Regions from separate parts of the Streptomyces liliiviolaceus genome, predicted to be linked through region 1. Evidence: riboswitches for the same ligand, from Rfam matches in the RefSeq annotation. Region 1 holds a riboswitch; the other holds the start of a gene.
What was found. A riboswitch is a leader RNA that binds a small molecule or an ion and turns the genes downstream of it on or off. The one in region 1 is predicted to bind cobalamin.
Positions count from the first base shown of each region.

Region 2: it holds a riboswitch for cobalamin, as region 1 does, so the genes downstream of both, J8N05_RS17485 (cobalamin biosynthesis protein) here and J8N05_RS25575 (energy-coupling factor ABC transporter permease) in region 1, are expected to answer to the same signal.

Region 1 covers NZ_JAGPYQ010000001.1:5,862,321-5,869,999, reverse strand. Annotated here, with positions in the region: gene J8N05_RS25590 (energy-coupling factor ABC transporter ATP-binding protein) at 1-31, opposite strand, end outside; gene cbiQ (cobalt ECF transporter T component CbiQ) at 28-777, opposite strand; gene J8N05_RS25580 (energy-coupling factor ABC transporter substrate-binding protein) at 784-1,185, opposite strand; gene J8N05_RS25575 (energy-coupling factor ABC transporter permease) at 1,182-1,940, opposite strand; cobalamin riboswitch at 1,971-2,152, opposite strand; gene J8N05_RS25570 (nuclear transport factor 2 family protein) at 2,306-3,046, shown strand; gene J8N05_RS25565 (cellulase family glycosylhydrolase) at 3,215-4,909, shown strand; gene J8N05_RS25560 (hypothetical protein) at 5,000-5,767, opposite strand; gene J8N05_RS25555 (GNAT family N-acetyltransferase) at 6,163-7,284, shown strand; gene J8N05_RS25550 (hypothetical protein) at 7,345-7,679, opposite strand, start outside.
Region 2 covers NZ_JAGPYQ010000001.1:3,997,551-4,005,229, forward strand. Annotated here, with positions in the region: gene J8N05_RS17480 (cobyric acid synthase) at 1-768, opposite strand, end outside; gene J8N05_RS17485 (cobalamin biosynthesis protein) at 765-1,727, opposite strand; cobalamin riboswitch at 1,844-1,985, opposite strand; gene J8N05_RS17490 (serine protease) at 2,183-6,574, shown strand; gene J8N05_RS17495 (hypothetical protein) at 6,643-6,864, opposite strand; gene J8N05_RS17500 (inorganic phosphate transporter) at 6,877-7,679, opposite strand, start outside.

The DNA of each region.
Region 1 (7,679 bases):
CCCGCAGGGCGACCAGCACGGGCTCGCTCATCGCAGCGGCCTTTCCAGTACGAAGGTGAGTGCGGCCACCGCCGCGAGCAGCGCGACACTGGCGAGGGTGAAGCGCGCGGAGATCCGGGCCTCCGGTACCAGGACGCGCAGGGTGCCGTCGTAACCGCGGCCCGCCAGTCCGGCCTGCAGCCGGGTCGCCCGGTCGAAGGCCCGCACGAAGGCGGTGGCGCCGAGCCCGGCCAGCGAACGCCAGGTGGCGGCCCGGGTGGTGTGTCCGAGCCGGGCGGCCTGCGCCTCCCTGATCCGGCGCACCGAGTCGAGCAGCAGGAAGCTCATCCGGTACGTCACCAGGGCCACGTCGACGACCGGTGCGGGCACCCCGGCGTTGACCAGCCGCGGCAGCAGGTCGGACAGGGGAGTGGTGAACGCGAACAGGAGCACGCCGAGGGAGGCGGCCGAGGTACGCAGCAGGAGTTCCCCGGCGCGCACCGGACCGCCCTCGGCCAGCGTCACGAACCCGTCCGGGCCGCCGACCTGGAGCAGCAGCGGCAGCGCACCGGTCACGCAGAAGCCCAGCGGCACCCGGTAGGCGCGCCAGAGCCGTCGGCCGGGTACCGCGGCCGGGCCCAGCAGCACGGTCAGGGCGGTCACCAGGACCAGGGCCGCGCCCGGCCAGGGCGGGAGGGAGATCGCCAGTACGGTCAGGCCGAGACCGAGCACGGCCTTGTCCACGGGATGGCGGCGGCGCCAGCGACTGCTGTGCGCCGCCGCGTCGATCGGCAGCACGAAGGTTCAGGCCCGTTCGGTCGGTCGGTTCTCTCCGGCCGCTGACCCACCGGCACCGACCGGTGCCTCCGCCGCCGGTGCCTGGCCGTCCTCCCGCTGTGCCAGGGCCCGCAGTTCGCCCTGGCGCCTGCCCCGGCGCAGGCCGAAGTAGTAGGCGAGGACGCCCGCGCCGAGGGCGGCCTGGAGGGCGAACAGCGCCGACTCGATCTCGCCGGACGGCGGCTCGTACAGGGGTGAGAACCACGGCTCGTAGTCCGGCTCGATCTCGGTGATAGCGGTCTCCGCCTCCGAGTCGGCGCCGGTGAACGGCTCCTCCTTGTGGTCGCCCATGCCGAAGGCCAGCGGCAGGACGGCGAGCGCGGCCACCACGAACAGCAGCAGGGCGTTGATCTTCGCGTTACGGCTCATCGGGCCACCGTCTCGTTCGTGTCGTTCGTGTCGTTCGTTTTGGGAGTCTCGGGCGTCCCGTTCGTTGCGGACCTGCCGGAAGGGGACCGCCTGCCGGCCAGGAACACACCGAGCCGGGTCAGTTCGCCCTTGCTCGACTGCACCAGCAGCCGCATCACGAGCACCGTGAGCAGGCCCTCGCTCACCGCGAGCGGGACCTGGGTGACGGCGAAGATCGAGCCGAACTTGCCGAGCGCGCCCAGGAACCCACTGCTCGGGTCGGGGAACGCGAGCGCCAGCTGCACGCTGGTGACGCAGTAGGTGGACAGGTCGGCGACGAACGCGGCGAAGAACACCGCGACCATCAGCGGCACGTCGAACCGCCGCAGCAGCCGGTACACCGCGTAGCCGGCCCACGGGCCGACGATCGCCATCGAGAAGACGTTGGCGCCCAGCGTGGTCAGTCCGCCGTGCGCGAGCAGCAGCGCCTGGAAGAGCAGGGTGATGGTGCCCAGGACCGCCATGATCGGCGGCCGGAACAGGATGGCGCCGAGGCCGGTGCCGGTGGGATGCGAACAACTGCCGGTCACCGACGGCAGTTTCAGTGCGGAGAGAACGAAGGTGAAGGCCCCCGACGCGCCGATGAGGAGCGTGCTCTCGGGATGTGCTCTGACCTCACGGGTGAGCGACCGGACTCCGTGGACGACGAACGGCGCCGACGCGACGCCCCAGGCGACCGCGTGCGCCGGAGGAAGGAAACCCTCGGCTATGTGCATGGCTCAGCAGACCCTCTCCAGCACCTCGTGGATGGTTGACGTGCCTTGGCCGGTCTCCTGGCTTACGGGTAACACCACCCGTGCTCCGCCTTCCCGGGTCCGAGGACCCAGTGGCTGCCCGTGAGGGCCGGAGCCGGACTTCCCGATCACAGTGGCGAGGGCCGCACCGGCATCACACCGATTTCCCGAGCACCAAGGCGTCGTGACAGTAGTGCGCGTACAGGGGTGGTGACAAGCGGCCCTCGGGGGGCGTGAGAGTGGTCACGCGGCGCGCGCCGGTTCGTAAGAGATGCTGCGGGGGTGTCGATTCGGCTCACCCCGGTTCGTCGGGGAGGCAAACGGTCTCAGGAACACCGGGAGGAACCATGAAGTACATGCTGCTGGTCTGTGGCGACGACACCGCCGACTCCTCGGGGATGACACCCGTCGAACCATGGGTGGAGGAGCTGAGCGTGCGCCGCGGTGTACGGCTGCACGGCCACCGGCTGCGCTCCCCGGCCGACGCGGTGACCGTGCGCGTGCGCGACGGTGAGGTGCTGCGCACCGACGGGCCGTTCGCGGAGACGAAGGAGCACGTCGCCGGGTACGACATCCTTGAGTGCGCCGGCCTGGAGGAGGCCGTGGAGGCCGCCGCGAAGCATCCGATGGCGACCGTCGGGGCCATGGAGGTGCGCGCGTTCTGGGACGACGAGGACGCCGAGGGGGAGATCCGCCGGCTCGACGCGGAACTGACGGCCGCCGGGCGGCAGCGGGACTTCGACCGGGCGATGGCCTGTTACGCACCGGACGTGGAGGTGTTCCACCCGGTGAGCGGCCTTGAGCAGCGCGGGGTCGAGGCGCTCCGCAAGGCCGAGGAGGTGTGGTTCTCGACGCTGTCCGGGCCGGTGGAGCGCGAGGTGCTCGAATTCCGCGTGCGGGTCGACGAGAGCATCGCCTTCAGCCACGCGCTCGTCCGGATGCGTGCCACACTGGCTGGCGGTCAGGCCCTGGACACCACGGCACGGGTGACCACCGGCTACCGGCTGACGGGCGACCGCTGGCTGATCGTCCATCAGCACACGTCCGTGCCCTTCGACACAGGAGCCCCCGCAGCCGCCGGGGCCTGACGCGACACGGAGGGGGCATCCGGGGCCTCCCGCAGGCCCCCTCCGGCACATCCGTTACGCGGCTGAGCGTGCGCCAAGTCTTGACGTGCTCCTGGCAAGGTGACTCTATGGGAGCGCTCCCACTTTCCCTCGATCCAAGTTTCTTGGCGCTCACTCCCTGGAGTCGCAGTGAGAAGAACAAGAAGCACGACACGGAAGAACCTCGTCAGCGCGTTCCTCGCCGGGCTGGCCGCCCTGCTCGGGCTCGTCGTTCTCGGCGCGCTCGTACCGACCGCCGCACACGCCCAGTTGCCCGGAGACCCGCCCGGCGCGTCCCCGGGCGCCCTCGCGACCGGCCTCCATATCGACGACGGCCGCCTGCTCGAAGGCAACGGCAACGATTTCGTCATGCGCGGCGTCAACCACGCCCACACCTGGTACCCGGGCGAGACGCAGTCACTGGCCGACATAAAGGCGCTCGGAGCCAACTCCGTCCGCGTCGTCCTCTCCGACGGACACCGCTGGAGCAAGAACAGCCCCGAGGACGTGGCCGCCGTCATCGCCCAGTGCAAGGCCAACCGGCTGATCTGCGTACTGGAGGTGCACGACACCACCGGCTACGGCGAGGACGCCGCGGCCGGCACGCTCGACCACGCGGCCGACTACTGGATCGGCCTCAAGAGCGTGCTCACCGGCCAGGAGAACTACGTCATCGTCAACATCGGCAACGAGCCCTGGGGCAACACCAACCCCGCGGGCTGGACCGATCCCACGATCGCCGCCGTGAAGAAGCTGCGCGCCGCCGGGTTCGAGCACACCATCATGGTGGACGCGCCCAACTGGGGCCAGGACTGGCAAGGAGTCATGCGGGCCAACGCCCAGGCCGTCTACGACGCCGACACCACCGGCAACCTCATCTTCTCGATCCACATGTACAGCGTCTTCGACACCGCGGCGGAGATCACCGACTACCTGAACGCGTTCGTCACCGCCGGACTCCCCATCCTCATCGGAGAGTTCGGCGGTCCGGCCGACCAGTACGGCGACCCGGACGAGGACACCATGATGGCCACGGCGCAGCAGTTGCGCCTCGGCTACCTCGCCTGGTCCTGGAGCGGCAACACCGATCCGATCCTGGACCTCACGATCGGCTTCGACCCCGCACAGCTCAGCTCCTGGGGCCAGCGCATCTTCAACGGCGCCAACGGCATCGCCCAGACCTCCAAGGAGGCCACGATCTACGGCGGCGGCACCCCGGGTGACACCCAGGCACCGACCGCGCCGGGCACCCCGGGTGCCTCCGCCGTGGCGGCCACCTCGGTGACCCTCACCTGGACCGCCGCCACCGACAACGTGGGCGTCACCGCCTACGACATCGTGCGGGTCAGCGGAAGCAGCGAGACCACGGTCGCCGCGGCCACCACCAACACCGCCACGGTGACCGGGCTCACCGCCAACACGGCGTACACCTTCGCCGTCTACGCGCGGGACGCGGCGGGGAACCGCTCGCCCCGCTCGGCCACGGTGACCGTCACCACCGCCGACGGCGGCAGCACACCCGGCACGAGCTGCTCCGTCGGCTACCGCGTCAGCAACGAGTGGCCGGGCGGCTTCCAGGGCGAGATCACCATCCGCAACACGGGCACCGCCGCGATCAGCGGCTGGAAGCTGGTCTTCGCCTTCGCCAACGGCCAGACGGTCTCCAACATGTGGGGTGGCACCCCGACCCAGAGCGGCGCGACGGTGAGTGTCGCCAACGCCTCGTACACCGCCACCATCCCCGCGAGCGGCTCGGTCACCGTCGGCTTCACCGCCAACAAGGGCACCACCAACACCGCCCCGAGCGCGTTCACCCTCAACGGCAGCACCTGCGCCACCGTCTGACCAGCAGTCACGGCCCGACGGTCGTCGACCGGCAGCCACTGGCCGGCGGGGTCACCGCGCCCCGTCGGCCGGGCGGGTGCCGAGCCGTGGTCAGGCAGTGGTGGCCGGGGCGGCGGCCTTCTCCGTGGCGGTGTCGGCCGGAGCGGCCTTGGACGTCGTGTAGAAGACGGACGACCCCTGCTTGCTGCGCTGGACCTGGCCCTTGGCGACGAGCCCCTCCACCGTGGTGCGTACGACCTTGGGCTTGATCTCGCGCTCGGGGTGGGCCTCCGCCAGCGCCGTGGCGACCTCGGCGGACGAGCGCGGCTCGGACTGCCGGCCGAGATGTTCACGGATCAGCTCGACGAGCGTGGGCTTCGCGGCACCCGGCTCGGCCGCGGCGGACTTGGCTCCGGTCTTCGAAGCGGTGGCCTTCGAGGCGGTGGACTTCGCAGCCGCGGACTTCGCAGCCGCGGGCTTCGCGGCGGCGGGCTTCGGGGCAGGTGCCTTCGACACGGCCGACTTCGGGGCCGGCTTGGTGGTGGCCTTCGTGGCCGCCGGCTTGGCGGCCGGCTTGGCGGCCGGCTTCGCGGTGGTGGCCTTCTTGCGTCCGCTCGCCGTGGCCGTGGCCTGGCGCGGCACCGAAGGCGCGGGCACGGAGGCGCCCTTGGCGTTCGCGGCGGACTGGTCGCCACCCAACGCCCGCTGCAGCTCGGCGAGCAGGGTCTGGTCGTGCTGCAGGGCACTCAACTGCTCTTGGAGCGCCTCCACTTCGGCGCCGATACGTTCCTGCTCCTTGGTGTTGCGTTCGAGATCCGCAGACACCTGGGAGGCGTACTGGGTCTTGAGCTCCGTGGCGGCCGATTCGACTTCGGACATGGCAGTTACCTTTCCTCGTCATCGTGTGGTGCTGGGGCCGGATGCTACTCGCATCATCAGGCCATGATCCCGAAGTTGTCAGGACCGTCCCCGCAGTTCCATGGCCTCTGACACACTTCCGCGGGCCGCAAAGGCGCAGGCGGCGAGGTGTGCGAGAGACACCTGACCACCCATGCGAAGCCATGTCTCGAATTCAACCTTCAAGGTGACTTTACGGACTGACCAACCGGTGCACCCGACTCGCACCCCTTTCGTTACGACCGACACCCTTGACAGGCTGCGTACTGTTTCGCGACGTTTGAGCCTCGCGGACGCCAGAGCCTGTCAGGGGTGCCGGTCGAAGAGGTGTCGGGGCGCGGGCGTCGCGTCCAGGGGGAATGGGGGGGCGATCGACCATGCGATCCACCGAGGCGGACATAAGAATCCACAGACCCGAGTCCCTGAGCGAGTCCCTGCGCCGGGACTGGCACCGGGCGGCCGACGCGTCACCCGACTACGCCAACCCCTTTCTGTCCCCCGAGTTCGCGGCCGGCATCGGCACCCACCGCGGCGGGGCGCGGGTGGCGGTCCTGCACGAGCGCGGCGAGGCCGTGGGCTTCCTCCCGTACGAGCGCAACTCCTTCGGTGTGGGGCGGGCCATCGGGCTCGGTCTGTCCGACTGCCAGGCCCTCGTGCACCGGCCGGGAGTCACCTGGGACACCCGTGAACTGCTGCGCGCCTGTGGGCTGTCCGTCTTCGAGTTCGACCACCTCGTCGAGGAGCAGAATTCATTCACCCGCCATGTCACGGGGACGTTCGCGTCGCCGGTCGTCGATCTGAAGGTCGGTGACGGCAGCTATGCGGAGTGGCTGCGCGGCGCGTACCCGGGACTGGCCAAGACGACACTGAAGAAGGAACGCCGCCTGGGGCGCGACCTGGGCGAGCTGCGGTTCGTCTTCGACGAGCGCGACCCCGCGATGCTGCGCACGCTCATGGGGTGGAAGTCGGCCCAGTACCGCAGGACCTCCCGGATGGACCGCTTCGCGCGCCCCTGGATCGTGAACGCGGTGGAGCACCTGTTCCAGGTCCGTGAGGAGCACTTCACCGGCATCCTCTCCGTGGTGTACGCCGGTGACCGGCCGGTGGCCGCGCACTTCGGTCCCCGGTCGCGCACGGTGTTCGCGGCCTGGTTCACCGCGTACGACCCCGAACTGCGCTACTACTCACCCGGGCTGATCATGCACCTCAGGATGGCGGAGGCCGCCGGCCGGGAGGGCGTACGGGTCCTGGACCTGGGGCGTGGCGACAAGGAGTACAAGGACTGGCTCAAGACCCGGGAACTGCGTGTGGGGGAGGGCTTCGTGACGCGTCCCCATCCGGTGGCGGCGGCACACCGGCTGTGGCGCGGACCGGTGCGCGGCCTGCGCAACACGGTGCTGGCCCATCCGAAACTGAGGGATCCGGCGGACCGGCTGCTGAAGACGGCCGGCGCGCTGCGCACGTCCGGCACGGGGCGGTTACGGAGAGACGCAGGCTGAGAGCCGGGGACCTGACCGTACGCCCCCTGTACGTTCCCTGCGCGTCCCGTGTCCCGTACGTCAGAGGCGGCGGCTGTCCTCTGTCTCGCCGAGGGAGCTGTCGGGCTTGCCCAGGGACCATCCGGAGACGTCCGTGAGCCGCCCTCGCCACAGGGGCATCACGACAGGGCCGCCCGCCGCGACGACACTGGTGGCGTCGCGCAGATGGATCCACTGCGGCAGCCGCTGCGGGACCGGACGCCCCTGCTTGTCGGAGACCGCCTCGTCCACCTGCTCGGGGAACCGCTCAAGCAGGTGCGCGCCGGGTCCGTCGACACCGCGCAGGCTGCGCGCCCAGTCGGTCTTCCAGGCCTTGTGGGAGATGAGGTCGCCGTAGAGGAGACCGCCCCCGATGA
Region 2 (7,679 bases), 1.9 Mb from region 1:
CCGCAGGGACACTCTGAGCCCGTCCTCCTCGTCGATGCCGAGCCCGTGCCGGAAGGGCAGGATGCCGTAGGTGTGCCGCCCGGTGAGCCCGCGCAGCATGTCCACGCCGGGTTCCAGCAGCGAGACGTCCCCGCGGAACTTGTTGACGAGGAACCCGGCGACCAGCTCCTGGTCCTCGCGCGACAGCAGTGCCACCGTCCCGAAGAACGAGGCGAACACCCCGCCGCGGTCGATGTCCCCCACCACGAGCACGGGCAGCCGGGCGCCCCGCGCGATCCCCATGTTCACGATGTCGGTGCGCCGCAGATTGATCTCGGCGGGACTGCCCGCCCCCTCACAGATCACCGCGTCATACGTGCCCCGCAACTCGGCCAGACAGTCCAGCACGGTCCCGAGCAGCGCCTCCTGGCGTCCGCCGTGATAGCCGCGGGCGCTCAACTCGCCCACGGGCTTGCCCATCAGGACCACCTGGCTGCTGCGGTCGCTGCCCGGCTTGAGCAGGACGGGGTTCATGAGCACGGAGGGCTCCACGCGGGCGGCCTGCGCCTGCATGGCCTGCGCCCGTCCGATCTCGGCGCCCTCCCTTGTCACGAACGAGTTCAGCGACATGTTCTGCGCCTTGAACGGCGCGACCTTCACGCCCTGACGCACCAGCCACCGGCAGATCCCGGCGGTCACGACGCTCTTGCCCGCGTCGGAGGTCGTACCGGCGACGAGCAGCCCGCCACCCGGTCCGCCGCCGGGCCTCCCGCCCGTTCCCCCGCTCATGACGTACGCCCTTTCGCCTTCGGCACCCATGACGTGGCGAGCAGCCGTCCGGCGACACTCGCGCCCAGCGCGAGCACGCTCACGCGGCGCGAGAGCCGGACGGCCCGCTCGATGTCCCCGACCCCCACGGCCCGCCCCGGACCGTTGAGCACGGGCCGGTGCTCGACCCGTCCCGCGTACGAGAGCGTGCCGCCGAGCCGTACCCCGAGCGCCCCCGCGAACGAGGCCTCCACGGGCCCGGCGTTGGGACTCGGATGCCTGGCGGCGTCGGCGCGCCAGGCGGTGACGGCCCCGCGTGGATTCCCCCCGGCGACGGCGGCGAGGGCGGCGGTCAGCCGGGCCCCGGGCCACCCCACCACGTCGTCGAGCCGGGCGGAGGCCCAGCCGTACCGCCGGTGACGGGCCGACTTGTGCCCGACCATGGCGTCCAGCGTGTTGACGGCCCGGAACCCGACCAGTCCCGGTACGCCCGCGACCGCGCCCCACACCAGGGCGCCCACGACGGCGTCGGAGGTGTTCTCGGCGACCGACTCGACGACCGCGCGGGCGATCCCGTCGGCGTCCAGCGCCTGCGGGTCGCGCCCGCACAGATGCGGCAGCCGCTCGCGGGCCACCTCGATGTCCCCGGCGGCCAGCGCCCCGCCGACGGCCCGCGCCTCACGGCCGAGCGAGGTCCCGCCCACGACGGCCCAGGTGGCGGCGGCGGTCAGAGCGACGGAGGCGACGGCGGAGGTACGCAGGGAACGCTCGGCGGCCACGGCGAGACAGACGGCGCCGCCCGCGCACACGGCGGTGTGCAGCGCCCCCGATCCCCGGTGGTCGCGCCACAGGGCCCGCTCGACGGCTCCCGCGGCCCGCCCGAACGCGGCGACCGGATGCCCTCGGCGGGGATCGCCGAGCAGCAGGTCGGCGAGGAGGCCGGCGGCGGCGCCGTACGCGAAGACGCGATCGGCTCGCATCGGTTCAGCCCGCCGCTGCATCGGGCGAGAGCCCGGTGCCGGGCCCGGGCACACTGGTCCACAACAGGTGGGCGCGCATGGCGATATGTCCTCACTCAGGGTGTCCACGCCCTGGTTCGACGAGACCGACGGCGAGAGTTCCTGGCTCCCGGGGGGATCGATTCCCCGGTAACAGTGGCGGGACCGCGCCGGATTCGCACCGGCTTCCTCTTCTGCCGACGTACATGGCCTCGGCAGTCCACCACGGTCCGAGAACACCCGTCAACTTGCTGTTGACCTGCGACGGGAGAGTGTGCTGAGACCCACATCCACCGACGGGCCCTCCCCGCGGACCGGTCGCCGCGGACGTGGAATCGCGCGTGGGGAAGGGACTCTCGCCCCCACCCTTGCGATCACTGTCCGTGACATGCGAGACATGAGCCTGAGTCGCGCGGCGCACGGGGAGGGGCCGAGCAGTGGCGCATGTCGACGACGGACTGACCCGGGGTATCGCACGGTTCCGCACCGAGGACGGTGAGGTCACCGGCAGCGGGTTCCTGATCGCGGAGGGAACGCTGTGCACCTGCGCGCACGTCGTGGCCCGCACCCTCGGTACGGAGGAGACAGATCCGCTGCCTCCGGAACCGTCGGTGACGGTCGACTTCCCGCTGCTGTCCCCGGCCGCCTCCCCGCCGCTGCGGGCGAGGGTCGTCCACTGGCGGCCGGTCGGCGAGGACGGCGGCGGTGACATCGCGCTGCTGACCCTGGAAGGAGGACATGGCGGGGACGGCAGGGATGGCAGGGACGGCGGGGACGGCGGGGGGTGCGGGGTGCCCGTCCCCGGAACCGCGCCGGTCCGTTTCGCGGGCGGCGCCGCCGTGTGGGACCACCCGTTCCGCGTCCTGGGCTTCCCGCGGCGCACCGGCGACCACGGGGTCTGGGTGCAGGGGCGGCTCCGGGCGCCGGTCGGCAGGGGCTGGACGTCCATGGAGGCCCGGGAGGCGTTCCACGGGCCCGCCATCGGGCAGGGGTTCAGCGGGGCGCCGGTGTGGGACACCGAGCAGGGCGGTGTGGTCGGCATGACCGTCGCCGCGGACCGGGGCTCCGGCGCGACGACCGCGTACCTCATCCCCGCCGCGCTGCTGCTGGGCCTCGACCCCTCGCTGAGGGCCAGCCCGTTCCGAGGACTCGAACCGTTCCGGGAGCAGGACGCCCCGGTCTTCTTCGCCCGGCACGCCGACAGCGAGCGCATCGCGGCGGCGGTCCGCACCACCCCTTTCGTACCGGTCGTGGGGGCCTCGGGCGTGGGCAAGTCGTCGCTGGTACGCGCCGGTGTGCTGCCTCTGCTGCGCGCCTCGGGCTACACGGTCACCGACTTCGTGGGGCAGCCGGACACGTACCCGGTGACGGCGCTCGCGGCGGCGCTGAACCGGCAGTTCCCCGCCGCGCCCGGGTCCCGTCACGGCCCGGCGTGGGAAGTGCCCGAGGACCGTGCGACGGAGAGAACCGTCCTGGAGAGAGCCGTCCTGGAGGGCGCCCGCATTCTGGAACAGGCGGGCACGGCCGGGCATGTCATCGTCCTCGACCAGTTCGAGGAGACCGTGGGCACGCGCCCCGACGAGGCCCGGGCGCTCCTGGACACCCTGCTGCCGATGACCCGGGCGACCCGGCCGGGCGGCGGCAGCCTCCGCGTGCTGGCCACCCTGCGCTCCGCGTCGATGGAGGAACTCGTCGCCGGAGGACGGGCCCAGGAACTGAGCGGCACGGTCCAGATGGTGGGCCCGCTGACCCCCGGCCAACTGGACGAGATCGTCCGCAGACCGGTCGACGGCATCCCCGGCGTGGAGTTCGAGCCGGGCCTCGCCGAACTCGTCGTCGCCGACGCGGGAAGCGAACCGGGCGCTCTGCCACTCGTCGAGTTCGCCCTGGCCGAACTCTGGGAGCGGCAGGAGCACGGGCGGCTCACGCACGCCGCGTACCGCGAGATCGGCGGAGTGGAAGGGGCCCTCTCCCGCTACGCCGACCACCAGCTGGCGCAGGTCTGCAAAGAGCCCGAAGGGCCCGACGAGGCGACCGCCCGCCGGCTCTTCGAACGCCTCGCCCGACCGGCCAAGGGCAGGGAGTTCACCAGGGTGGCCTGCGGGTTCGAGCAACTGCCCGCCGAACTGCGCGCCGCCGCACAGGCGTTGGCCAGGACCCGGCTACTCGTCATCGGCCGCGACAGCTCGGGCCGGGAGACGGTGGCGCTCGCCCACGAGTCCCTGGTCCGCCAGTGGCCGACCCTGCGCTCCTGGCTCGACGAGTCACGGGCCTTCCTGCTCTGGCACGACAGACTCGGCGCACGGCTGCGGGAGTGGGACGCGGCCGGCCGCCAGAGCGAACTGCTGCTGCGCGGCCGGGAGTTGTCCGCCGCGAGGCCGATGGCCGCGCTGCGCCCAGGTGAACTCTCCTCGGAAGAGGTCGAGTTCATCCGCCTGAGCCGGCTCGACAGGCGCCGATCGGTGCGCCGGGGCCGCACGGGCGTCGCCCTCGTGGCCTGCCTGGCGCTGCTCGCGGCGGGTCTGAGCTACGTGGCCTGGGACCTGAACCGGGACCAGGAACGGGACAGGCGCGACAGCGCCGCGCAGAAACTCGTCGAGCAGGCCGACGCCCTCTCCGACAGCCCGGTCGACGCGGCCCTGCTGGCCCTCGCGGCGGCCCGCACGAGCGACACGGCGCAGACCAGGGCCGCGCTGATGCGCCATGAACTGCCGCTGTCCGCACTGGAGTCCGTGCACCGGCTCTTCCCGGCGGGGGACGTCCGGTCGACCGCCACCTCGGCCGACGGCCACCGCATGGCCGTCCTGCACAACGGGCCGCGGGGCATCCGGGTGTACGTGGTGTCGGGCCTGGGCGGCCATGACATCCGCTCCACCCCGCTGCCCGGAGCGCCGCCCCTGGCGGACGCGGTGACCGTCAGCGACGACGGGACGAAGGTGGCGGCCGGGGGGCCGGACGGGGCGGTGCGGATCTGGGAGGTGGGGGAGGGGGAGCGGGCCGTTGCCGAGGAGCCGCTGGCGTGGACATGGAGCCCGGACAGAACCGCGGCCCGGACGGCGACGCTGGACTTCTCGGCAGATGGACGCCGGCTGCTGCACTTCGTCGGCGGGCCCACGGAAACCTGTGATGGGCTGGACACCTGGATACGTCTGGTCGAAGTCGACACCAAGGAGGTCGGGGGACCGGGACAGGCGCCGCCCGACGGCATGCTGAAGCCGGGGGAGTGCGTGTACGACACGGCCCTGCGGTCGGACCGGGCCGATCGGCTGACGCTGGTCGCCGGCAGGGAGACGGAGGACGGGGCGGAGGCGCTCTACGCCGTGCGGACCGGCGACGTGTCGACCGGCCGTGTCGCGACGGAACAATCGGGTCTGGAGGACGGGACGCTCGTCGGCGGGGGCAGGACGCTGGCCACCCAACGGAAAGCCGACCGGGTGTGGCGGTCGCGACTTACCACACCACGGGAGACCCCGGGCAAGGTTCGGTTGCTCAGGGCTGAGGCCTTCACCACGGACGCCACTGGCCAGTTCCTGACCCAGGAAGGGGTGCACGACTCCATGCGTGCGGGGAAACCCGATGTGCAGCTCAGCGTGATCCACGACCTGGTGACCGGGCGGCGCTACTCGGCTCTGCTGCCTGCTCCTGCGATTGATTCCTCCGCCGTGGTGCGCAGGGGATCGGCGGCGCCTGCCCTTTACTTCGCGCTCGGCCAGGATCTGCTGGAGTTCCGCACGCATGCCACGCGGTATCCCCTCGGGAGCGCGGATTCCACCGACGCCATGGACTACGCACCCGACAACCGGGCGATCGTCGCGCTCCTGACGGCGCCCGTCGACTCCGACGGTACTTCGATGGGTCCCCCTTACATCGCCATCAGCGATGCCGACGGACTGCGCCGCAAGCCGTTGTCCGCGGAGCTCACCGCGGACGACATCACGGTCAGCGCGGACGGAGACAGGCTGGTCGACTGGTACGAGGACGGATGGGAGTTACGGAGTACCGACGACCTCGTGGTGACGGAGAAGCAGAAGTCGCCGACACGGAACGGCACGGTCGTCGCCGACCGTTCGCTCGGTGTCACGGCCGTGACGCGCCACGGTCGAGACGACTTCCTGCTGCTCGACCGGAGCGGAGTGTCCCTGCTCGACGGGACGAGCGGCGAGCGCAGCCTCCTGCGGGAGCTGGACTGCGCGTGGAAGTCGGCGATGAACCGGCACGCGTGCGTCGCGGCCCTCGGGAGGCCGGGCCATCCTCGGGAGCTGTTCGTGCTCCGTGCCGACGGCAGTGCGGAGCTGTGGCGGGTGCGGCAGGGGCATGCCGAGAAGACGGAGACCTCCGCGCGAATCGGCCCGCTCCTCGTCGACGACCCGGACTACGCACCGACCCATGCTGTGGTCCGCTCAGACGGAGCCGCCTTGGCGGTGACCACGCGGGACGGCGTGTTCGTCTGGAGGCCCGGCCACGGGAAGCCCGCTCTTCTCTCCGCGGGCTCCACGCTGGTCGGGCCGTACGACGAGAGCGGTCTGCTGGTGCTGTCCCCGGCCGGAGACAACCCCGAAGAGGTGTGGGACGACGGCAGCGCCTCGAAGGTGGCCTCCCTGCCTGTCTCCTACCAGGTCGGTGCCTGGCTCTTCACCGGCCGCCTGCTGTCCGGAGCGACCGAGATGGGCCTCCTCTCCTACGACCTCCGCCGCCTCAAGGACAACTCCACATCCCGCCTCTGCCAGCTCCTCGGCCCGAACCCCCCGGACATCCGCAAGTCCCTCCCGGACTCCTTCGACGTCCCCCCGGGCGCGGACATGCGACCGCCCTGCCGAAACCGCGGCTGACGCGGCCCCGACAGGGCGGAGGCGGACGGTGACACCGCGGGCGTACGGCCCGACGGCCGTACGGGGCGTCAGGCGACGATCAGATAGATCCCGTACGCCACCGCCGCCGCACAAGCGGCGAAGCACGCGTACGCGCCGGTGACTGCGAGGGTCGCGGAGCCCCCCTGCGCCGCGGCCGTCTCGCGCTTGGTGAGGCCGACGATGCCGAGGGTGAAGAGGCCCACGAGGGCGACGGTGGCGATGAGGCTGACTCCGAACACGGAGCCGAGGGCTGCCCAGTCGATCTTCATGCGGTTCGTTCCTTACACCGTGGCCGGACGGGCGGGCTCGGCGTCCGGGCCCGGGATGGTGGTCTTGAGGTCGTCGGCCGGGGCGACCGGACCGGCGGGAGGCGGGGTGACCGCGGCGATCGCGGTGGTCACGACGCCCGCGGGCTCGTGGTCGTCGTTGACGTTGTCGACGGTGACGGGCTGGCGGCGGGACAGCGTCCAGATGACCGCCGAGCCGGCGATCAGCAGCGCGCCGGTGAGGATGATGCCCCAGGTGCCCTGCTTGGTCAGGAACTCGGCGCCCGCGCCGACCAGACCGGCGGCGGGGAGCGTCAGGCCCCAGGCGACGAACATGCGGGTCGCGGTCGACCACCGGACGACACCGCCCTTGCGGCCCAGACCCGAACCCATCACGGCGCCGGAGCAGGACTGCGTGGTCGAGAGGGAGAAGCCGAGGTGCGAGGAGGCCAGGATGACCGTCGCGGCGCTGGTCTGGGCGGCGAAGCCCTGCGGCGGCGCGAGGTCGGTGAGGCCCTTGCCCATGGTGCGGATGATGCGCCAGCCGCCCAGGTAGGTGCCGAGCGCGATGGCGATACCGGCCGAGACGATGACCCACAGGGGAGGGTTCGAGCCGGGCGCGAGCACACCGCCGGTGACCAGGGCCAGGGTGATGATGCCCATGGTCTTCTGCGCGTCGTTCGTGCCGTGGGCCAGCGAGACCAGGCCCGCGGAGGTGATCTGACCCGCGCGGTAGCCCTTGGAGGTCGCCTTCTCGCCGGCCTGCCTGCTGATCCGGTAGGTCAGGCGGGTGGCGAGCATCGCGGCGAGTCCGGCCA